Regions from separate parts of the Mesorhizobium sp. AR10 genome, predicted to be linked through region 3. Evidence: predicted binding sites of a transcription regulator. Region 3 holds the regulator's gene; each other region holds the start of a gene.
The links. The regulator LexA, encoded in region 3, represses DNA repair genes until DNA is damaged. The targets are predictions, from matches to a motif close to TGTTCNNNNTGTGTTCNG.
Positions count from the first base shown of each region.

Region 1: a site for LexA is predicted at 3,633-3,650, ahead of LHFGNBLO_RS08180 (YifB family Mg chelatase-like AAA ATPase). Genes of this name have one in related genera too.
Region 2: a site for LexA is predicted at 1,630-1,647, ahead of parE (DNA topoisomerase IV subunit B). Genes of this name have one in related genera too.

Region 1 covers NZ_CP080524.1:997,163-1,003,044, reverse strand. Annotated here, with positions in the region: gene LHFGNBLO_RS08185 (malate synthase G) at 1-1,727, shown strand, start outside; gene LHFGNBLO_RS08180 (YifB family Mg chelatase-like AAA ATPase) at 2,007-3,539, opposite strand; gene LHFGNBLO_RS08175 (Ig-like domain-containing protein) at 3,850-5,355, shown strand; gene gshB (glutathione synthase) at 5,398-5,882, opposite strand, start outside.
Region 2 covers NZ_CP080524.1:3,795,330-3,801,211, reverse strand. Annotated here, with positions in the region: gene LHFGNBLO_RS21840 (type II and III secretion system protein family protein) at 1-466, opposite strand, end outside; gene cpaB (Flp pilus assembly protein CpaB) at 559-1,461, opposite strand; gene parE (DNA topoisomerase IV subunit B) at 1,717-3,771, shown strand; partial or broken gene LHFGNBLO_RS21825 (FUSC family protein) at 3,812-5,871, shown strand; gene LHFGNBLO_RS21820 (DUF2336 domain-containing protein) at 5,868-5,882, opposite strand, start outside.
Region 3 covers NZ_CP080524.1:4,194,318-4,200,199, reverse strand. Annotated here, with positions in the region: gene gltX (glutamate--tRNA ligase) at 1-419, opposite strand, end outside; partial or broken gene LHFGNBLO_RS23855 (ComEC/Rec2 family competence protein) at 521-2,984, shown strand; gene lexA (transcriptional repressor LexA) at 2,978-3,715, opposite strand; gene kynU (kynureninase) at 4,188-5,435, shown strand; gene LHFGNBLO_RS23840 (AMP-binding protein) at 5,446-5,882, opposite strand, start outside.

The DNA of each region.
Region 1 (5,882 bases), 2.9 Mb from region 3:
CCGGCGGCGCTGAAAAGGGCAAGGGCTTCAACCCGGCGCGTGGCGCCAAGGTCGTCGCCTGGGCCAAGAATTTTCTCGACGAGTCGGTGCCGCTCACCTCGGGCAAATGGGCAGGCGTGAACGGGCTTTCAGTTGCCCTTGGCGCGCTGCGGCTGGGTGCCGGCGCCGGCGGCACCACGCTCGCCGACCCCAAACAGTTTGCCGGCTATCGCGGCGATGCCGCCAACCCGCAATCGATCCTGCTGGTGAAGAACGGCCTGCACATCGAAATCCTGATCGACCGCAACAACCAGATCGGTCGCACCGATCCGGCAGGGATTTCCGATGTCGTGCTGGAATCGGCGCTGACCACCATCCAGGACTGCGAGGATTCGGTCGCGGCGGTGGATGCGCAGGACAAGGTCGTGGTCTACCGCAACTGGCTCGGCCTGATGAAGGGCGATTTGGCGGAAGAGATCACCAAGGCCGGCAAGACTTTTACCAGAAAGCTCAATCCCGACCGCAACTACACCGCGCCAAATGACGGCACGCTGACCTTGCCAGGCCGCTCGCTGATGCTGGTGCGCAATGTCGGCCACCTCATGACCAATCCGGCGATCACAGACGGCGATGGCAGGCAAGTGCCGGAAGGCATCATGGATGCGGCGATGACGGCGCTGATCGCGCTGCACGATGTCGGGTCGAACGGCCGCCGGAAAAACTCCCGCGCCGGCTCGATGTACATCGTCAAACCCAAGATGCACGGGCCGGAAGAAGTCGCCTTCGCCGTCGAGATTTTCGACCGCGTGGAAGTGCTGCTCGGCATGGCGAAAAACACCATCAAGATGGGCATCATGGACGAGGAGCGGCGCACCACCGTCAACCTCAAGGAGGCGATCCGCGCCGCCAAGGACCGCGTGGTGTTCATCAACACCGGCTTCCTCGACCGCACCGGCGACGAGATCCACACCTCCATGGAAGCCGGCCCGATGATCCGCAAGGGCGACATGAAGCAGGCCGCCTGGATTTCCGCCTACGAGGCCTGGAACGTCGACACCGGGCTGGAATGCGGCTTGGCCGGTCATGCCCAGATCGGCAAGGGCATGTGGGCGATGCCCGATCTGATGGCGGCGATGCTCACCGACAAGATCGCCCATCCCAAGGCCGGCGCCAACACCGCCTGGGTTCCGTCGCCGACGGCGGCGACGCTGCATGCCACGCACTATCACAAGGTCGATGTCCACGCCGTGCAGGCAGCGCTGAAAAGCCGGCCCAAGGCCAAGCTCGACGACATCCTGTCGGTGCCGGTGGCGGTGCGTCCGAACTGGACGCCCGACGAGATCCAGCGCGAACTCGACAACAACGCGCAAGGCATTCTCGGCTATGTCGTGCGCTGGATCGAGGAAGGCGTCGGCTGTTCGAAGGTGCCCGACATCAACGATGTCGGCCTGATGGAAGACCGCGCCACGCTGCGCATCTCCTCGCAGCACATCGCCAACTGGCTGCGCCACGATGTCTGCTCACGTATCCAGGTGATGGATTCCCTGCAGCGCATGGCGGCCATCGTCGACCGGCAGAATGTCGGCGATCCGCACTACCGGCCGATGGCGCCCGACTTCGACAACTCCATAGCCTTCCTCGCCGCCTGCGACCTGGTGTTCAAAGGCAGCGTCCAGCCCAATGGCTACACCGAGCCGGTGCTGCATGCGCGGAGGCTGGAGCTGAAGGCTCGGGAGAAGGCGGTGTAGCGCCAGCGTTTGTTTCGAGCAACGCCGTGAGCTGGCACGTCACGCGCATGAGGTGCTAGCGACTGGCGAAATCGATGGTGAGAGCGCCCTTCTCCCCGTGAACGGGGAGAAGATGGCGGCAGCCAGATGAGGGGCAGCGCGGCGGTCATCGGGTTATGCGCAGCGCCGCATACCCTCGAAGGCGGATGAGTGGTTGCGCCTGGCTGGACGAGCGCCTGCGCCGCCCCTCATCCCCCTGCCGGGACCTTCTCCCCGTAAACGGGGAGAAGGGGGCCAGCTTTACGCCGCCTGCGCCACCCGCTCCGAGCTCATGCGGTAGGAAATCGCTTCCGCCAGATGGATGCGGCCGACCGTCTCGCTGGCCTCGAGATCGGCCAGCGTCCGCGCCACTTTCAACACGCGATGATAGGCGCGCGCGGAAAAGCCGAGCTTTTCGCTGGCATCTTTCAGCAGCGAAAGGCCGGCGGCATCCGGCATGGCGATCTCCTCGATGACGGAAGGCGAGCAATGCGCATTGGTGGTGGCGCTGGTGACGCCGAGCCGCTCAAAACGCTCGCGCTGGATGGTGCGGGCGCGCGCCACGCGCAACGCCACGGCAGCACTCTTCTCCGCCCTATCAGGCCGGATCAAATCGCCGGCCGAGACCGCCGGCACTTCGATCCTGAGATCGATGCGGTCGAGCAGCGGGCCGGAAATGCGCGCCTGGTAGTCGGTACGGCAGCGCTCGCCGCGCAGGCAGCGATAGCCCGGCTCGCCGGCCATGCCGCAGCGGCACGGGTTCATCGCCGCGACCAGCTGGATGCGCGCCGGATAGGTGACGCGATGGTTGGCGCGCGCGATCATGCAGTCGCCGGTCTCCAGCGGCTGGCGCAGCGCATCGAGCGTCTGCGGCGTGAATTCGGGAAACTCGTCGAGGAACAGCACGCCGTGATGGGCAAGCGACACCTCGCCCGGCCGCGCCCTCAGGCCGCCGCCGACCATCGCCGCCATCGACGCCGAATGATGCGGGGCGCGGAACGGCCGCCGATCGGTCAGCTTGCCTTCGCCGAGTTCGCCGGCTACCGAGGCGATCATCGAGACTTCGAGCAACTCCTTCGGCGCCAGCGGCGGCAGGATCGACGGCAGCCGCTGCGCCAGCATAGATTTGCCGGACCCTGGCGGTCCGACCATAAGCAGATTATGACCGCCGGCTGCCGCCACCTCCAGCGCCCGCTTGGCGCTCTCCTGGCCCTTGATGTCGGAGAGGTCAGGCAGGTCGCGCGCCGAGGCATGGATGCCGGCTTCCGGCCGCGACAGCACCTGCGTGCCGCGAAAATGATTGGCGATGGCAATCAGGCTCCGCGGCGCCAGTATGTCGAAATCTTTGCCGGCCCACGCCGCCTCCGGCCCGCAGCCGAACGGGCAGATCAGGCCCTTGCCCTCGGCATTGGCGCCAATCGCCGCCGGCAGCGCGCCGGCGACCGCGGCGATGGTGCCGTCGAGCGACAACTCGCCAAGCACGACATAGCCCGCCAGCATGTCGCCCGGAATGGCGCCGAGCGCCGCCATCAGGCCGAGCGCGATGGGGAGGTCGTAGTGGCTGCCTTCCTTGGGCAGGTCGGCAGGCGCCAGATTGACCGTGACCTTCTTCGACGGCATCGACAGGCCGGAGGCATGGAGTGCGGCCTGCACCCGTTCGCGGCTTTCGGCCACCGCCTTGTCGGCCAGGCCGACGATGTGCATGTTGACCTTGCCCGGCGCGATCATCACCTGCACGTCGACCGGCACGGCCTCGATGCCCTGGAAAGCGACCGTGCGAACCCGCGCCACCATTTTTATGCCCCCGGATACAGGTTCGCCCAAAGCCGGTGCGACCGGGCGGTGAGCGACGTCAGGTGAAGACAACCACAGATTTCTGAGTTAAGCAAGAACATTACAGGAACATGCAGTGTCGAAGCGCGGTCGCCCAGCCTCTGCTTGCCGGCTGACCAATGAACTCCATCCGTCCGAGAGACATAATTAACCACATTGGAAGAAGGCGAAGGGCGGTTGGGTTTGTCACCGATCCGACGCGCGTACGATGTTATCGTTGCGATCGGGGAGCATCCGCAGCGCGTCCAAGCGCAAAAGCGAGGATCGACAGATGCCGACCTTAAGCAATGGCAGTGAGCTCACCGTATGGGAAGAACCCGACAACCCCAATCCGAGCCCTGACGCGGTCCTTTTCAGCATCACGGAAACCGACGGCGACGTGATCGGACCGATAGGAGCAAAGTCGGATTTCCCGTTCGGTGGGATCGACCTGGCTTCGGTCGATGTCTTCGACGGCTTCTTCACCATCACCAGCTTCACCCATGAGGGCAGGACCGAGACCTGGACGACAGTGGAAACGCAGGTCTTCGACAACGAAGGCAACTTTATCCGCAGCGTGTCCGACCAGGCGGCCTTCCTGTCGGCGCGGATCGTCTCGGTCAACGCCAACAGTCCCGACAGCCTGACGGTGACATGGATCGGGGCGAACGAATATTTCGGCGGCGAAAACACCCAGTACGGTCAGCATCAGATCATCCTGGAAGGCGGCGCGCTTCAGCCCGACACCTTCGTCAATCATGCGCCCACGGCCGCCAATCTGAATGTGTCGGTTTCGCAGGGGCAATTTCTCGACGACATCAAATTCAGCGCGGCGGATGCCGACTACGATCTCTTGAGCTTTGTCGTCGTCGACGGGCCGGACCACGGCAGCCTTGAGCAGAGCACGAATTTCGACGGCAACCATTACCCGTTTCACCAGGGTCACTACGGCACCAGCCTGCACTATCATGCGGACTTTCTGAGCGACAATCTGTTCGACTACACGCCCGCGGCCGGCTTCGTCGGCACCGACAGCTTTACGGTCTACGCTACGGACGGCCAGGGAAACAGTAATGTGGCGACGATTGCGATCACGGTCACGCCGCCGGCCGAATCCCTCACGCTGACCGACGCCACGAACATCGTGAGCTATGAAAGCTACGATCATGCCGTGCTCGTCGCCGCACTGGGCGGCGGCGACCGCATCACCGGCACCCCGTTCAACGATACGATCGACGGCGGCGCCGGCCATGACCAGCTGTTCGGCGGCGCCGGCGCCGACACGATCATCGGCGGCGCGGGCACCGATTGGCTGAAGGGCGACGCCGGCAATGACCAGATAAGTGGCGGTGCGGGCACGGACGGCATCCGCGGTGACGCTGGCGACGACTTTCTCGACGGCGGCGCTGGCTCCGACGACCTGCGCGGCGGCGCTGGCGACGACATCCTCAATGGCGGTGCCGGCCGCGACCGGCTGGCCGGCGGGGCGGGGCGGGATGTCTTCGTGTTCGACGCAGTTGGACCGGCGAACCACGACAGTATCGACGACTTCGATGCGCCTGATGATGTGTTCCGGCTGGACAGCTCCGTATTCGTCGGGCTGTCGGCCGGCCCGCTTTTCGCTGCGGTTTTCGCGGTCGGCAATAAAGCCGTCGATGACAGCGACCACATCATCTACGACGACGCGATCGGCGCTCTGCTGTTCGATGAGGACGGGGCGGGCGGAGCGGCGGCTGTCCAGTTCGCCACTGTGGACCCGGGCACCTGGCTCACCGCGGACGACTTCTTTGTGGTCTAGACGCGGATCTGTGGGCGCGGTTGGTTACATGGACCTAGTAGGCTAGCGCCTCTTCCCTTCAACGGCATCCCAGAACAGGCTGGCGATGTCGGCGCCGCCAAAACGCTGCACCTCGCGCACGCCAGTCGGCGACGTCACGTTGATCTCGGTCATGTAGTCGCCGATGACGTCGATACCGACAAGGATAAAGCCGCGCTCCTTCAGCGACGGGCCGATGCGGGCGCAGATCTCGCGCTCGCGCGCCGTCAGCTCGGTCTTTTCGGCGCGGCCGCCGACATGCATGTTGGAGCGGGAATCATGCTCGGCCGGCACCCGGTTGATGGCGCCGACTGGCTCGCCGTCGATCAGGATGATGCGCTTGTCGCCCTTGCGCACGTCCTTGAGATAGCGCTGCACGATGTAGGGCTCGCGGAACATCTGGCCGAACATTTCCAGCAGCGAGGCGAGGTTGCGGTCGCCCTCCAGCAGATGGAAGATGCCGGCGCCGCCATTGCCATAGAGCGGCTTGACGATGATGTCGCCGAACT
Region 2 (5,882 bases), 400 kb from region 3:
CCTCGTTGCCGGAAAAGCGCGTCGCGATCTTGTTCGCCTTTTCGGCGGCGACCGCGTCATCCGCCTCGCCCGACAGCACGACGCGACCGTTGGCGGACCCAACCTTGATGTTGGCGTCCGGCACGCTGGCGCGAATGGTGCTGGCCAGTTGGTCGGTGTCAAGGGTCACCTCTATGTCGACGGTGCCGACAAGCTGCTTGTTCTCGTCGAACAACGCGATGCCTGTGGTGCCGAGATTGTTGCCGAGCACATAGAAGGACTTGTCGGTCAGCGGATTGACGTTGGCGATCTCCGGATCGCCGATGACGATCTGGTAGAAGGCAGCGCTGGTCATGATCGTCTTCGGCTTGCCCTTGGCAACCTTGATCGACGCATTCTTGGTCGACGAGACATAGACGATGTCATTGCCCGCCTTCGCCGGCGCGCCAAAGCCGAGCATCCCGACCGCGGCCAGCGAAGCTGCCATTGCCAAGGCCCGCACAAGGCGCAGCCGTCCCGTCATCCTATATGTGTTCAGCCCCAACATTGTCCCGTCCCTCGCCCAGTCCCCACTGGCTGCTATTTCTGGTCCCGCGAAGGAACCTGGTATTCCTCGGCCTGCGTGCCGCGCGTCACGATGATCGTCTTGAACTTCGGCTTCTCCGGCTCCTTCGTCACAGCGTCGAACAGCGAGCCGGCCGCGGCCGTGCTGGATGCGACCGATCCGCCGAAGGATGAAATGGTGGTGACGCCGTCCTTACCGTCGCCGCCTTCGCTGGAAGACCGAAGCGACAAGGACAAGGTGCCAACGGTGCGGGCCAGCGCCACTTTCTGCGCGCCGTCGGTCGTCACCTCGATGGTCACGGAATTGGCGATCTGCGGTTCGGTCTGGCGCTCGTCGGCGCCCTGGCCGACACTCAGCACCTTGGCGTCGGCGACGACGATTTCGGATGTGATGGTCGAACCGGCAGCACCCTGCGCGTTCTTGGCCACTTCCTGGATTTCGCCCGCGTCACGCGTCAGCACGACGTCGACCCGGTCGCCCGTCGTCACGAAACCGCCGACACCGGCGATCTCGTCGGTGCGAATGGTCACCGCCCGCATTCCGGGAGACAGCATGTTGGAAAGCGTCGCGCGGCCATTCGGCCCGGACAGTTTGGAGAGCAGCACCGGTTCGTTGACCTCGATCGGCGACAGCACCACGCGGTTGCCGTCGGCAAGCAACGCATCAACGGTGGTGAACGCCCCTTGCGGCACGGAATCCTGCGACCACGGGATTTCGATGAGCTGCGCCCGGTCGAGTTCCATGCCGTAACGCAGCGGCGCGTTCGCCACCACAATGGTCTTGAACTCGACCTTGGGTGCCTCGGGTACCGAGATCGACGCCGTTTTCTCTTCGACGTTGGCCTTCGCCTGGCTCTTCACCCAGAAGTCCGCGGCAAAAATCGAGATCGCCCCGAAAACGGCAGCGATGCCGATCATGGTTATGGCCTTGCCCCTCACACCGAAACCCCTGCACCTGTGGTCTTTTCTTTTGTTGGACCCACGCTAGGCAGCATTGTTAAAGATTCAGGAATCGTGGCCGGCTGCGTTCGACCTATTTCCGCCGGCTTGGTTATCGAATGGTTTTAGGGTAAGAGGGCAAATCCCTCGAACGTAACGGGAACCTCCGTCGCTTGCGCCTCAAAAGCGTGGCAGTATCGGAGAGTGATTCGCAGCATCGGAATCCAGCCAGGCATGGACGACAACAACGATCTTTTCGGCAATCTGGACAAGCAGCCGCAACCGGCTCGCGCAACGCCGCGCCCGGCAGACCCGTTGGTGCAGGCAGCGAAGCGTCCGGCAGCAACGCGCGACGGCAGCGAGGGCTACAGCGCGGCCGACATCGAGGTGCTGGAAGGGCTTGAGCCGGTGCGGCGCCGGCCCGGCATGTATATCGGCGGCACCGACGACAAGGCGATGCACCATCTGTTCGCCGAGGTCATCGACAATTCGATGGACGAGGCGGTCGCCGGCCACGCGACCTTCATCGATGTCGAGCTTTCCGCCGACGGATATCTGTCGGTCACCGACAATGGCCGCGGCATTCCGGTCGATCCGCACCCGAAATTCAAGAAGCCGGCGCTCGAAGTCATCATGACGACGCTGCATTCGGGCGGCAAGTTCGACTCCAAGGTCTATGAAACTTCCGGCGGTCTGCACGGCGTCGGCGTCTCCGTCGTCAACGCACTGTCGGACCACCTCGAGGTCGAAGTCGCGCGGGGGCGGCAACTTTACCGGCAAAGATTTTCGCGCGGCGTTCCGGTGACCGGCCTGGAGCAGCTCGGCGAAGTGCACAACCGGCGCGGCACAAAAATCCGCTTCCATCCCGACGAGCAGATTTTCGGCAAGGGTGCGGCATTCGAGCCGGCACGGCTCTATCGCATGACGCGCTCGAAAGCCTATCTGTTCGGCGGCGTCGAGATCCGCTGGACCTGCGATCCGTCGCTGATCAAGGAAAAGGACACGACGCCGGCCAAGGCCGAGTTCCATTTTCCAGGCGGCCTCAAGGACTATCTGAAGGCCTCGCTCGGTGACGAGTTCCAGGTCACCCGCGAAATGTTTGCCGGCAAAAGCGACAAGCAGGGCGGCCATGGCTCGCTCGAATGGGCGGTGACCTGGTTCGGCGGCGACGGGTTCATCAATTCCTATTGCAACACCATTCCGACCGCCGAAGGCGGCACGCACGAGGCCGGCTTCCGCAATGTGCTGACTCGGGGCTTGCGCGCCTATGCCGACCTGGTCGGCAACAAGCGCGCCTCGATCGTCACCTCGGAAGACGTGATGATCTCGGCCGCCGGCATGCTGTCGGTGTTCATCCGCGAGCCGGAATTCGTCGGCCAGACCAAGGACAGGCTGGCGACGATAGAGGCGATCCGCATCGTCGAGACCGCCATCCGCGACCCGTTCGACCATTGGCTGGCCGACAATCCGCAGGAAGCCTCGAAACTGCTCGAATGGGTGATCGCACGCGCCGACGAGCGGGTGCGCCGGCGCCAGGAAAAGGAAGTGTCGCGCAAGAGCGCGGTGCGCAAATTGCGGCTGCCCGGCAAGCTCGCCGACTGCACGCAGAACGCCGCGGCTGGTGCTGAACTGTTCATCGTCGAAGGCGATTCGGCCGGTGGCTCGGCAAAGCAGGCGCGCGACCGCGCCAGCCAGGCGGTGCTGCCGCTGCGCGGAAAAATCCTCAACGTCGCCAGCGCCGGCAACGACAAGCTGGCCGGCAATCAGCAGATCTCGGACCTGATCCAGGCGCTCGGCTGCGGCACGCGATCGAAGTACCGCGACGAGGATTTGCGCTACGACCGGGTCATCATCATGACCGATGCCGACGTCGACGGCGCCCACATCGCGTCGCTGCTGATCACCTTCTTCTACCAGGAAATGCCGGCCCTGGTTCGTGGCGGCCATCTCTATCTGGCGGTGCCGCCGCTCTACTCGATCCGGCAAGGCGGCAAGGTCGCCTATGCCCGCGACGATGGCCACAAGGACGAACTGCTGCGCACCGAGTTCACCGGGCGCGGCAAGGTCGAAATCGGCCGCTTCAAGGGTCTGGGCGAGATGATGGCCGCGCAGCTCAAGGAAACCACCATGGATCCGAAGAAGCGCACGCTGCTCCGGATTGATGTCATCGATGCCGAGGCCGCGACCAAGGATGCGGTCGACGCACTGATGGGCACCAAACCCGAAGCCCGCTTCCGCTTCATCCAGGAACGCGCCGAATTCGCCGAGACGGAAGTGCTGGATATCTGAACGCCCGCTATTCTAGTTTGCCGTTCTAGGAGACGAGCATGTGACCTGGGCGCGGCTGAACGAGTATATCGGCACGAGAGCCGCTGGCCTGACACGACCGACGCGCTCGGACTGGATTTTCGCTCTTCGGACCGTCTCAGCTGGGCTGATCGCGCTTCTGGCCGCCTACGCCCTCAAGCTCGACCACCCGCAATGGGCGATGATGACCGTGTTCATCGTCGCCCAGCCGGTCGCCGGCATGGTGCTGGCGAAAGGCATTTACCGGCTGCTCGGCACGCTGGCGGGCGGGCTGGCGGCGATCGGCATCACCACTGTCTTCGGCACCGGCCCCTGGCTTCTCGTCACCGCGCTGGCGGTCTGGATCGGCCTCTGCACGCTTGTCTCGTCGCTGCTGCGCAACCCGGAAGCCTATGGCGCAGCCCTTGCCGGCTATACCGCGATGATCATCGGTCTTCCGGCGTTCGGACAGCCGCATCTCGTCGTCGATCTTGCCGTCGCGCGCTGTGCGGAAATCGTGCTCGGTATCGTCTGCGCCGGCCTGACCAGCCGTCTGATCCTGCCGAAACTGGCAGCCGACGCCATTATCGCCAGGCTGAAGCGCAGCATTCTCGACCTTGCCGCCTATGCCGGCGGCGCCTTCTCCAGCGGCGATGCGACAATGCTTGCCGACCAGCACCGAAAACTGATCGTTGACGCCCAGACACTCGGCGAGATGCGCACCTATGCGAGGCTGGAAGCGCCAAGCTTCGCGACGCGCGCCTATCCAGTAAGGCGCACCATCGGTCAGCTTTTGTCGGCGCTGTCGGCTGCAAGGGCGCTACACGCCCATGCCGCACCGAAGAATGCGGCGCTCATTCCCGTGCGCACCGAGTTGCAGGCTTTTGTCGGCGAACTCGCGGTCAAACCGGGCGCGCTGGATGACACGACACCTTGGGTGGCGCGGCTCGACGCGATCGCCGCCAAGGCGCGGCAGACGCCTGACCTGTCGACAGTGCAAGGCGACGACAGGCTTGGCACCGTCACTCGCCTCACCATTGCCGCCGATTTCGCTGAGGCCTTGAAGCAAGTGCTGCGAGGCCTGGATGCGCTGCGCTCTCCCGTCACCCGCCCCACCCGTAACCGGCAGCAGCCGGCGCTGGTCGCCCACCGCGACTACCATGCGGCCTGGCGCAACGCGGTGCGTGCCGCACTGGCCACGCTGCTGGTCGCCGCCTTCTGGCTGACGACGAAATGGTCCGAGGCGGCGGGCACAGTCATTCTGGTCGCCGTTGTCTCCAGCCTGTTCGCCGCTCGCCCCGACCCTGTCCAGGCGGCCTGGGCTTCTTCAAGGGAACATTGCTGGCCCTGCCCTTTGCGTTCCTCGTCGGTCAGGTCGCCCTTCCCGCCCTGCCCGGCTTCGGCTGGTTCACGCTCTTCGTCGTGCCGATCATGGTACCGGCTGCATTGGCGATGGCCAATCCACGCTATGTCGGCGTCGCGACCGCCTTCGCCATCAATTTCCTCGCGTTCCTGAGCCCGCATCAGGCGATGACCTATGCCCCCTGGCCGTTCTTCGCCGAGTCGGCATCGATCCTGGTCGGTATCCTGCTGGCCACCGGCGTCTTCGTCGTCGTGCTGCCCGCCGATCCCTGGGTCACCATCAACCGCATCGTGCAAGCCATGCGCGAAAATCTGGCGCGGCTGTGCCTGCATGAGCGCATGCCCCGACGCTCGGCCTTCGAGAGCCTGGCCTATGACCGGGTCAACCAGCTGATGCCGCTCATGCAGCGCGTCGGCAAGAAGGGCGACGCCATTCTGGACGGCAGCATCGCTGCCGTCACCGTCGGCCTTGAAATCCTGCGGCTGCGCGGCGCGCAGCAAAATGCGGCGACCCCGCCCGAGACAGCGCTTTCGATCACCAACTTCCTGCGTGGACTGGCGCGCGAACTACTTTTCCACCGACCCGGCGAGCCGCAAACCGCGACCGTCGCTGTCGCGAGGCAGTATGCGGCTATCATCACCGATCGCAGCGACGCCGCGGACATGCTGCAGATCGCAGCCTCGCTGCGCATCATCGCCGCGGCGATGGAAGATTTCCCCGATTTTTTCGCAAGGGATTAAGCGGCCGCAAT
Region 3 (5,882 bases):
TTGACGCCTGGCGGTGCCTCTGACGGGTCGCGGTCGCGCCAGCTTCCGTCATAGCGCGGCGGCAGGCCCTTGGCGCGCGCTGCCTCGCGGATCGCCTCCAGTTCTGCAGGGGTTTCGTAGGCGTAGTAGGCCTTGCCCAGGCGCACCAGTTCCTCGGCCACCTCGCGATGGCGCGGCGCGCGCTCGAACTGCGATATGGCCTCGCCGTCCCAGGAAAGGCCAAGCCATGTCAGCCCATCCAGAATGGCCTGGGTCGCCGCTTCGTTGAAGCGCTCGCGATCGGTGTCCTCAATGCGCAGCAGCATCGTGCCGCCGGTGTGCTTCGCATACAGCCAGTTGAACAGCGCTGTGCGCGCGCCGCCAATATGCAGGAAGCCGGTGGGCGAGGGGGCAAAACGAGTGACGACCTTGTCGGACATGGAACTCTCGGGAGACGTAGGAAGCGGGTGCGGTTGCGCGGACTTTCGCGCGCTGCGCGTTCATGTAGCATAGGAGGTCAAGGGCGCAAGGGGCAGACCCGATGGCTGGACGTGGCCGGGGCGTGGACGATGGCGGCGCGGACGAGGGCGCGGGTGCAAGCGTCAGCGAACGCTCGTTGTTTGCCGAAATCCCGCATGCCGAGCAAATGCCGGTTTTGTTGCCCGCACCGCGCCCCGGTATCCAACCGTTGCCGCCGGATGGTCCCAAGCCGGCGCCGAGCTCCGGAACGGTTTTCCGCTTCCGCAGAGGGCTCCGCCGCCTTTCATTGCCCAGCTTTCGCCAAAGCATCATCGAGGCCGCTGGCACGGAACTCGACCGCGGCGTCGCCTTCCTGCTGGTGCCGGTTTTTCTGGCGGCCGGTGTGATCTTCTATTTCTCGCTGACGAACGAGCCGGGCTTTGCGCAGCCCATCGCCGTCGTGGTTCTGATGGCATTTTGTGCCGTTGTCTCGCGGTCGTGGCCCAAAACGCATCTGTGCTTCATCGTGGTGATGCTGTGCGGGCTCGGCGTGCTCGCCGCCAAGGTCGAAACCTGGCGCGCCGGAACGCAGATGCTTGGTTCGGAAATCCAGACGCGGCTGACCGGCCGTGTCGTCAGCCTCGATCAGATGGCCAATGGCCGCATCAGACTGACCATCGACGTGATTTCGACCGCCCGGCCGAAGCTGCGCTATGCACCGGAACGTGTCAGGCTTTCGGCACGAAAAATACCCCCTGAGATGACCGCCGGTTCCGTAGTGACCGGCTATGTCCGGCTGTTGTCACCGACCGGCCCGGTGCGGCCGGACAGCTACGATTTCTCCTTCGACAGCTATTTCGCCGGCATCGGTGCCAGCGGCTTTTTCCTCGGCAATCCGAAAATCGTCCCCTCCGAAGGCGCGCCGCCGTTTTCGGCGCGCGTCTCTTCCGCGATCGAAAATGCGCGGGAGAGTATCGCAGACCACATCCGGGTTCAAGTCGGCGGTGCCGAAGGCGAGATTGCCGCGGCACTCATCGTTGGCGTGCGTGCCGGCATCCCGGAAGAGATCAACGAGGCGATGCGGCGCACCGGCATCTACCACATCATCTCCATCTCCGGCCTGCACATGGCGTTGGTCGCCGGCACCATCATGGCGCTGCTGCGCGGCGCCTTCGCTCTGTTTCCGGATTTTTCCTCGCGCCGGTCGGTCAAGAAATACGCAGCGGCGACGGCGCTTGTCTCCATCGCAGCCTATCTCGTCTTTTCCGGCATCGTCGTCGCAGCCGAGCGCAGCTTCATCATGCTGGCGGTCATGCTTGTCGCCGTGCTGTTCGACCGTGCCGCGCTCACCATGCGCAATCTGGCGATCTCGGCCATCGCCGTTATCCTGGTGTCGCCGCACGAGGTGGTCGGCCCGAGCTTCCAGATGTCGTTCGCCGCGACCGCAGCCCTCGTCGGCGCCTATGCCGGCTGGTCAGACTATCGCGCTGGCAAGGCCACCGCGCCGCCACCGCGACGCTCGCCGCTCGGCTTTGTCACACGAAAATTCGTGCAGGGGATGGGCGGTCTGGCAATGACCTCCATCATCGCCGCAAGCGCCACCGCGCTTTTCGCCATCTGGCATTTTCAGCGTGTGTCGCCGCTCAGCCTGTTCGCCAACCTGGCCATCATGCCGATCGTTTCGCTCGTCGTCATGCCGTTCGCCGTTCTCAGTGCCCTGGCGATGCCGTTCGGCGCCGATGGGCCTTTCCTCTATGTGATGGGCAAGGGGCTGACCGCGATGATCGCAATATCGGGGTGGATCTCCGCGCGGTCGCCGGTCGATGCGGTCGGACTGATTTCGCTGCAATCGGTGCTGCTGACGACGATCGCCCTGATCATCGCCACCATGGCGACGACATGGCTTAGGCTTGCGGCACTTCCCTTCGCCATCGCCGGACTGCTGACGATTTCCGAGACACGTACGCCCGACGTGCTGATTTCGGAGGACGCCCATCTGGTGGCGCTGCCGATCGGCGGCGGTGAACTTGCCGTCAACCGGGTTCGTTCGAACGAATTCACCACCGACAACTGGAAACATGCGCTGACGTCGGCAACCATTGTCGAGCCGGAGACGTTCGAAAGAGGAGACGCGCAGTTCGACATCGCCGACCCGGCCGGCTTGCCGCTGGGGTCGCCATTCTATTGCAAGGCCGGACTATGCCTCGCCCGGCATCCATCCGGTGCGATCGTTGCGTATGTCGAAGACCGCAAGGACGCATGGAAAGCCTGTTCTTTCGCGACCCTGATCATCATCAATGACGCTACCGCCTACGACCCTTGCCGCAATCCGCTGGTCCTCATCGTCAACAAGCGGCAGCTTGCCCGTTCGGGCAGCGCCGCCGTCTTCTTCGACCCGCAATCGGCAATCGGCCCGGCAGAGATCGACTTTCGCCGTCGAGAAGCCATATCGGCCCTGGCACGTCCAACGAAAGTTCTCGCGCGAGGCGAGAGGCCTGCCGCCCTACCAAAAGCCCGAGAGATCAGTCGTCCAGCCGGCTCAATAGCGCCGGATCAGCCCGACGAGCTTGCCTTGCACCTTGACCCGGTCCGGACCAAAAATGCGGGTTTCATAGGCCGGGTTGGCGGCCTCAAGGGCAATCGAGGCGCCCTTGCGGCGGAACCGCTTCAATGTCGCTTCCTCATCGTCGACCAGCGCCACGATGATCTCGCCGGGGCTTGCCGTGTCGGCGTTGCGGATAATGACCGTGTCGCCATCGAAAATGCCGGCCTCGATCATCGAATCGCCCTTCACCTCCAGCGCATAGTGCTCGCCGCCCATGATCATGTCCGGCGGCACCGAGATCGAATGCGTTTGGTGCTGGATGGCGTCGATCGGCACGCCGGCTGCAATCCGTCCCATCACCGGGATGGACACTGCGGCAACCACATCGTCGTCATTGCCGGCCGAAGGCATGCGCGACGGCGCCGGCTTGATTTGCCGCCCCAGGCCGCCCTGCCCAAGACTGCCCTGAATGACGCTTGGCGAGAATTTGCGCGCTGCGTTGAGACCGGGCGCAATCGAGTCCGGTAGGCGCAGCACTTCCAGGGCGCGCGCGCGATTGGGTAGCCGACGAATGAAGCCGCGTTCTTCCAGCGCCGTGATCAGCCGATGGATTCCCGACTTGGAGGCTAAGTCGAGCGCTTCCTTCATCTCGTCGAACGAGGGCGGAATGCCGCTTTCCTTCAGCCGCTCATGGATGAACATCAGAAGTTCATGTTGCTTGCGCGTCAGCATGGCGGCCCCCAGGAGATTGAAACCAGAATCAGAAAAACAAACCCAGAACAAACACTATCTGTTCCAGTTGTGTTCCGCAACCGTTTAAAGTTTAATGAATAAGTTAGGGTAGCGGAAACCATCGGGCGCTCGAACAACGCCTCCATCCCCCACCGCCTCTCATTGCAATGGGCCTGATCTCATTGAATTCGTTTATGTTTACGCGATACATGCTATTTGCAGGCGTGGATTGGTACAGTCGGCCAGCCGGCAAAAGAAGCCAATATCCGTCACACCTTGATCAAACTCTCGTCTGATCTCCCGTGAACGAAACGAAGCCAAAACGCCAACGATTGGTTAACCATGTCGGTGTTGGCGCATTCGAGGGGAGAGCCGTACGCGATCTGGAAATTCGCGTCTGTCGCGGGCTTTTCTAAAGGTTGGCTCTCTGGCACACCGGAAACCGTTTTCGACCAACCAAGGAAGACTGAACATGGTGGGAATTCCCGATCTCGCGGCGATCGAGGCGATGGATGCCGCAGATCCCCTGCGCGCCATGCGCGACCGCTTTGTCCTGCCGCAAGGGGTGGTCTATCTCGACGGCAACTCGCTGGGGGCTGCTTCGCATGCCGCTTTCGATGAATTGCGCAAGGCTGCGACCGAAGAATGGGCGCACGATCTCATCCGCGCCTGGAACACGGCCGGCTGGTTCGACATGCCGCTTGAGCTCGGCGACCAACTCGGGCGCCTGATCGGCGCCGCGGCTGGGCTGACAGTGGTCTGCGACACGACGTCGATCAACATCTACAAGGTACTGCACGCCGCCATGGCAATGCGGCCGGGGCGGTCAATCATCGTCGCCGAGGGCGACAGCTTTCCGACCGACCTTTACATGGCCGAAGGTGTGGTCTCGACCCGAGAAGGCACTGTGCTGCGCCTCGCCGGCGTCGACGCGCCTGATATCGAGAAGCTGATCGACGAACGCGTCGCCGTGGTGCTGGTCAACCACGTCAACTACAAGTCGGGCGAATTGCGCGACATGATGGCGCTGACGCGCAGAGCCCATGAGGCCGGCGCGCTGATCGTCTGGGATCTCTGCCATACTGCAGGTGCCATGCCGGTCGAACTGGACAAGGCGAATGCCGATTTCGCCGTCGGCTGTACCTACAAATACCTCAACGGCGGCCCGGGTGCTCCTGCCTTCATCTACGCGGCGGAGCGCCATCTTGCCGATATCACCCAGCCGCTCAGCGGCTGGTGGGGCCATGCACGGCCCTTCGCCTTCGAGCAAGGCTACGCGGCCGGCATCGGCATCCGCCGGTTTCTGTGCGGCACCCAGCCCGTCCTGTCGATGCGCACGCTCAAGGGAGCGCTCGACATCTGGAACGATGTCGACCTGGCGGCAGTGCGAAGCAAGAGCATTGCGCTGGCCGACCTGTTCATCGAACTCGTCGAGACAAAGTGCGGCGCCTTTGGTCTCACGCTGGAAAGCACCCGCGACGGCGCCATGCGCGGCAGCCAGATCTCGTTCATGCACGAGCACGGCTACCAAATCATGCGGGCGCTGATCGAACGTGGCGTGATCGGCGATTTCCGTGCGCCGTCGACCATGCGTTTCGGCTTCACCCCGCTCTATGTCGGCTACACCGATGTGTGGCGGGCTGTCGAAGTGCTCGAAGACATCTTGCGCACCGGCGCCTGGAAGGATGCGCGCTTCGCCGTCAAGGCGGCCGTCACCTGAGATCGTAGGGTTAGGTTTTCGACGCGCGCAGCCGGAAGCGCTGAATCTTGCCGGTTTGCGTCTTCGGCAAGGCGTCGGTGAACTTCACCGATCGCGGGTATTTGTAGGGTGCGATCGTCGCCTTGACGTGGTCCTGCAGGCGTTTGACGGTTTCCTGGTTCGCCACGACGCCTTGCACGAGTACGACATGGGCTTCGACGATCTGGCCACGTTCGACGTCCTCGGCGCCGATCACCGCGCATTCGGCGACGTCGGCATGCGAGAGCAACGCCGCTTCGACCTCCGGCCCGGCAATGTTGTAGCCGGCGCTGACGATCATGTCGTCGGAGCGCGCGGCGAAGTGGAAAAAGCCGTCTTCGTCCTGCACGAAAGTGTCGCCGGTGAGGTTCCAGCCGTCGCGGACATAGTCCTTCTGGCGGTCATCGGCCATGTAGCGGCAGCCGGTCG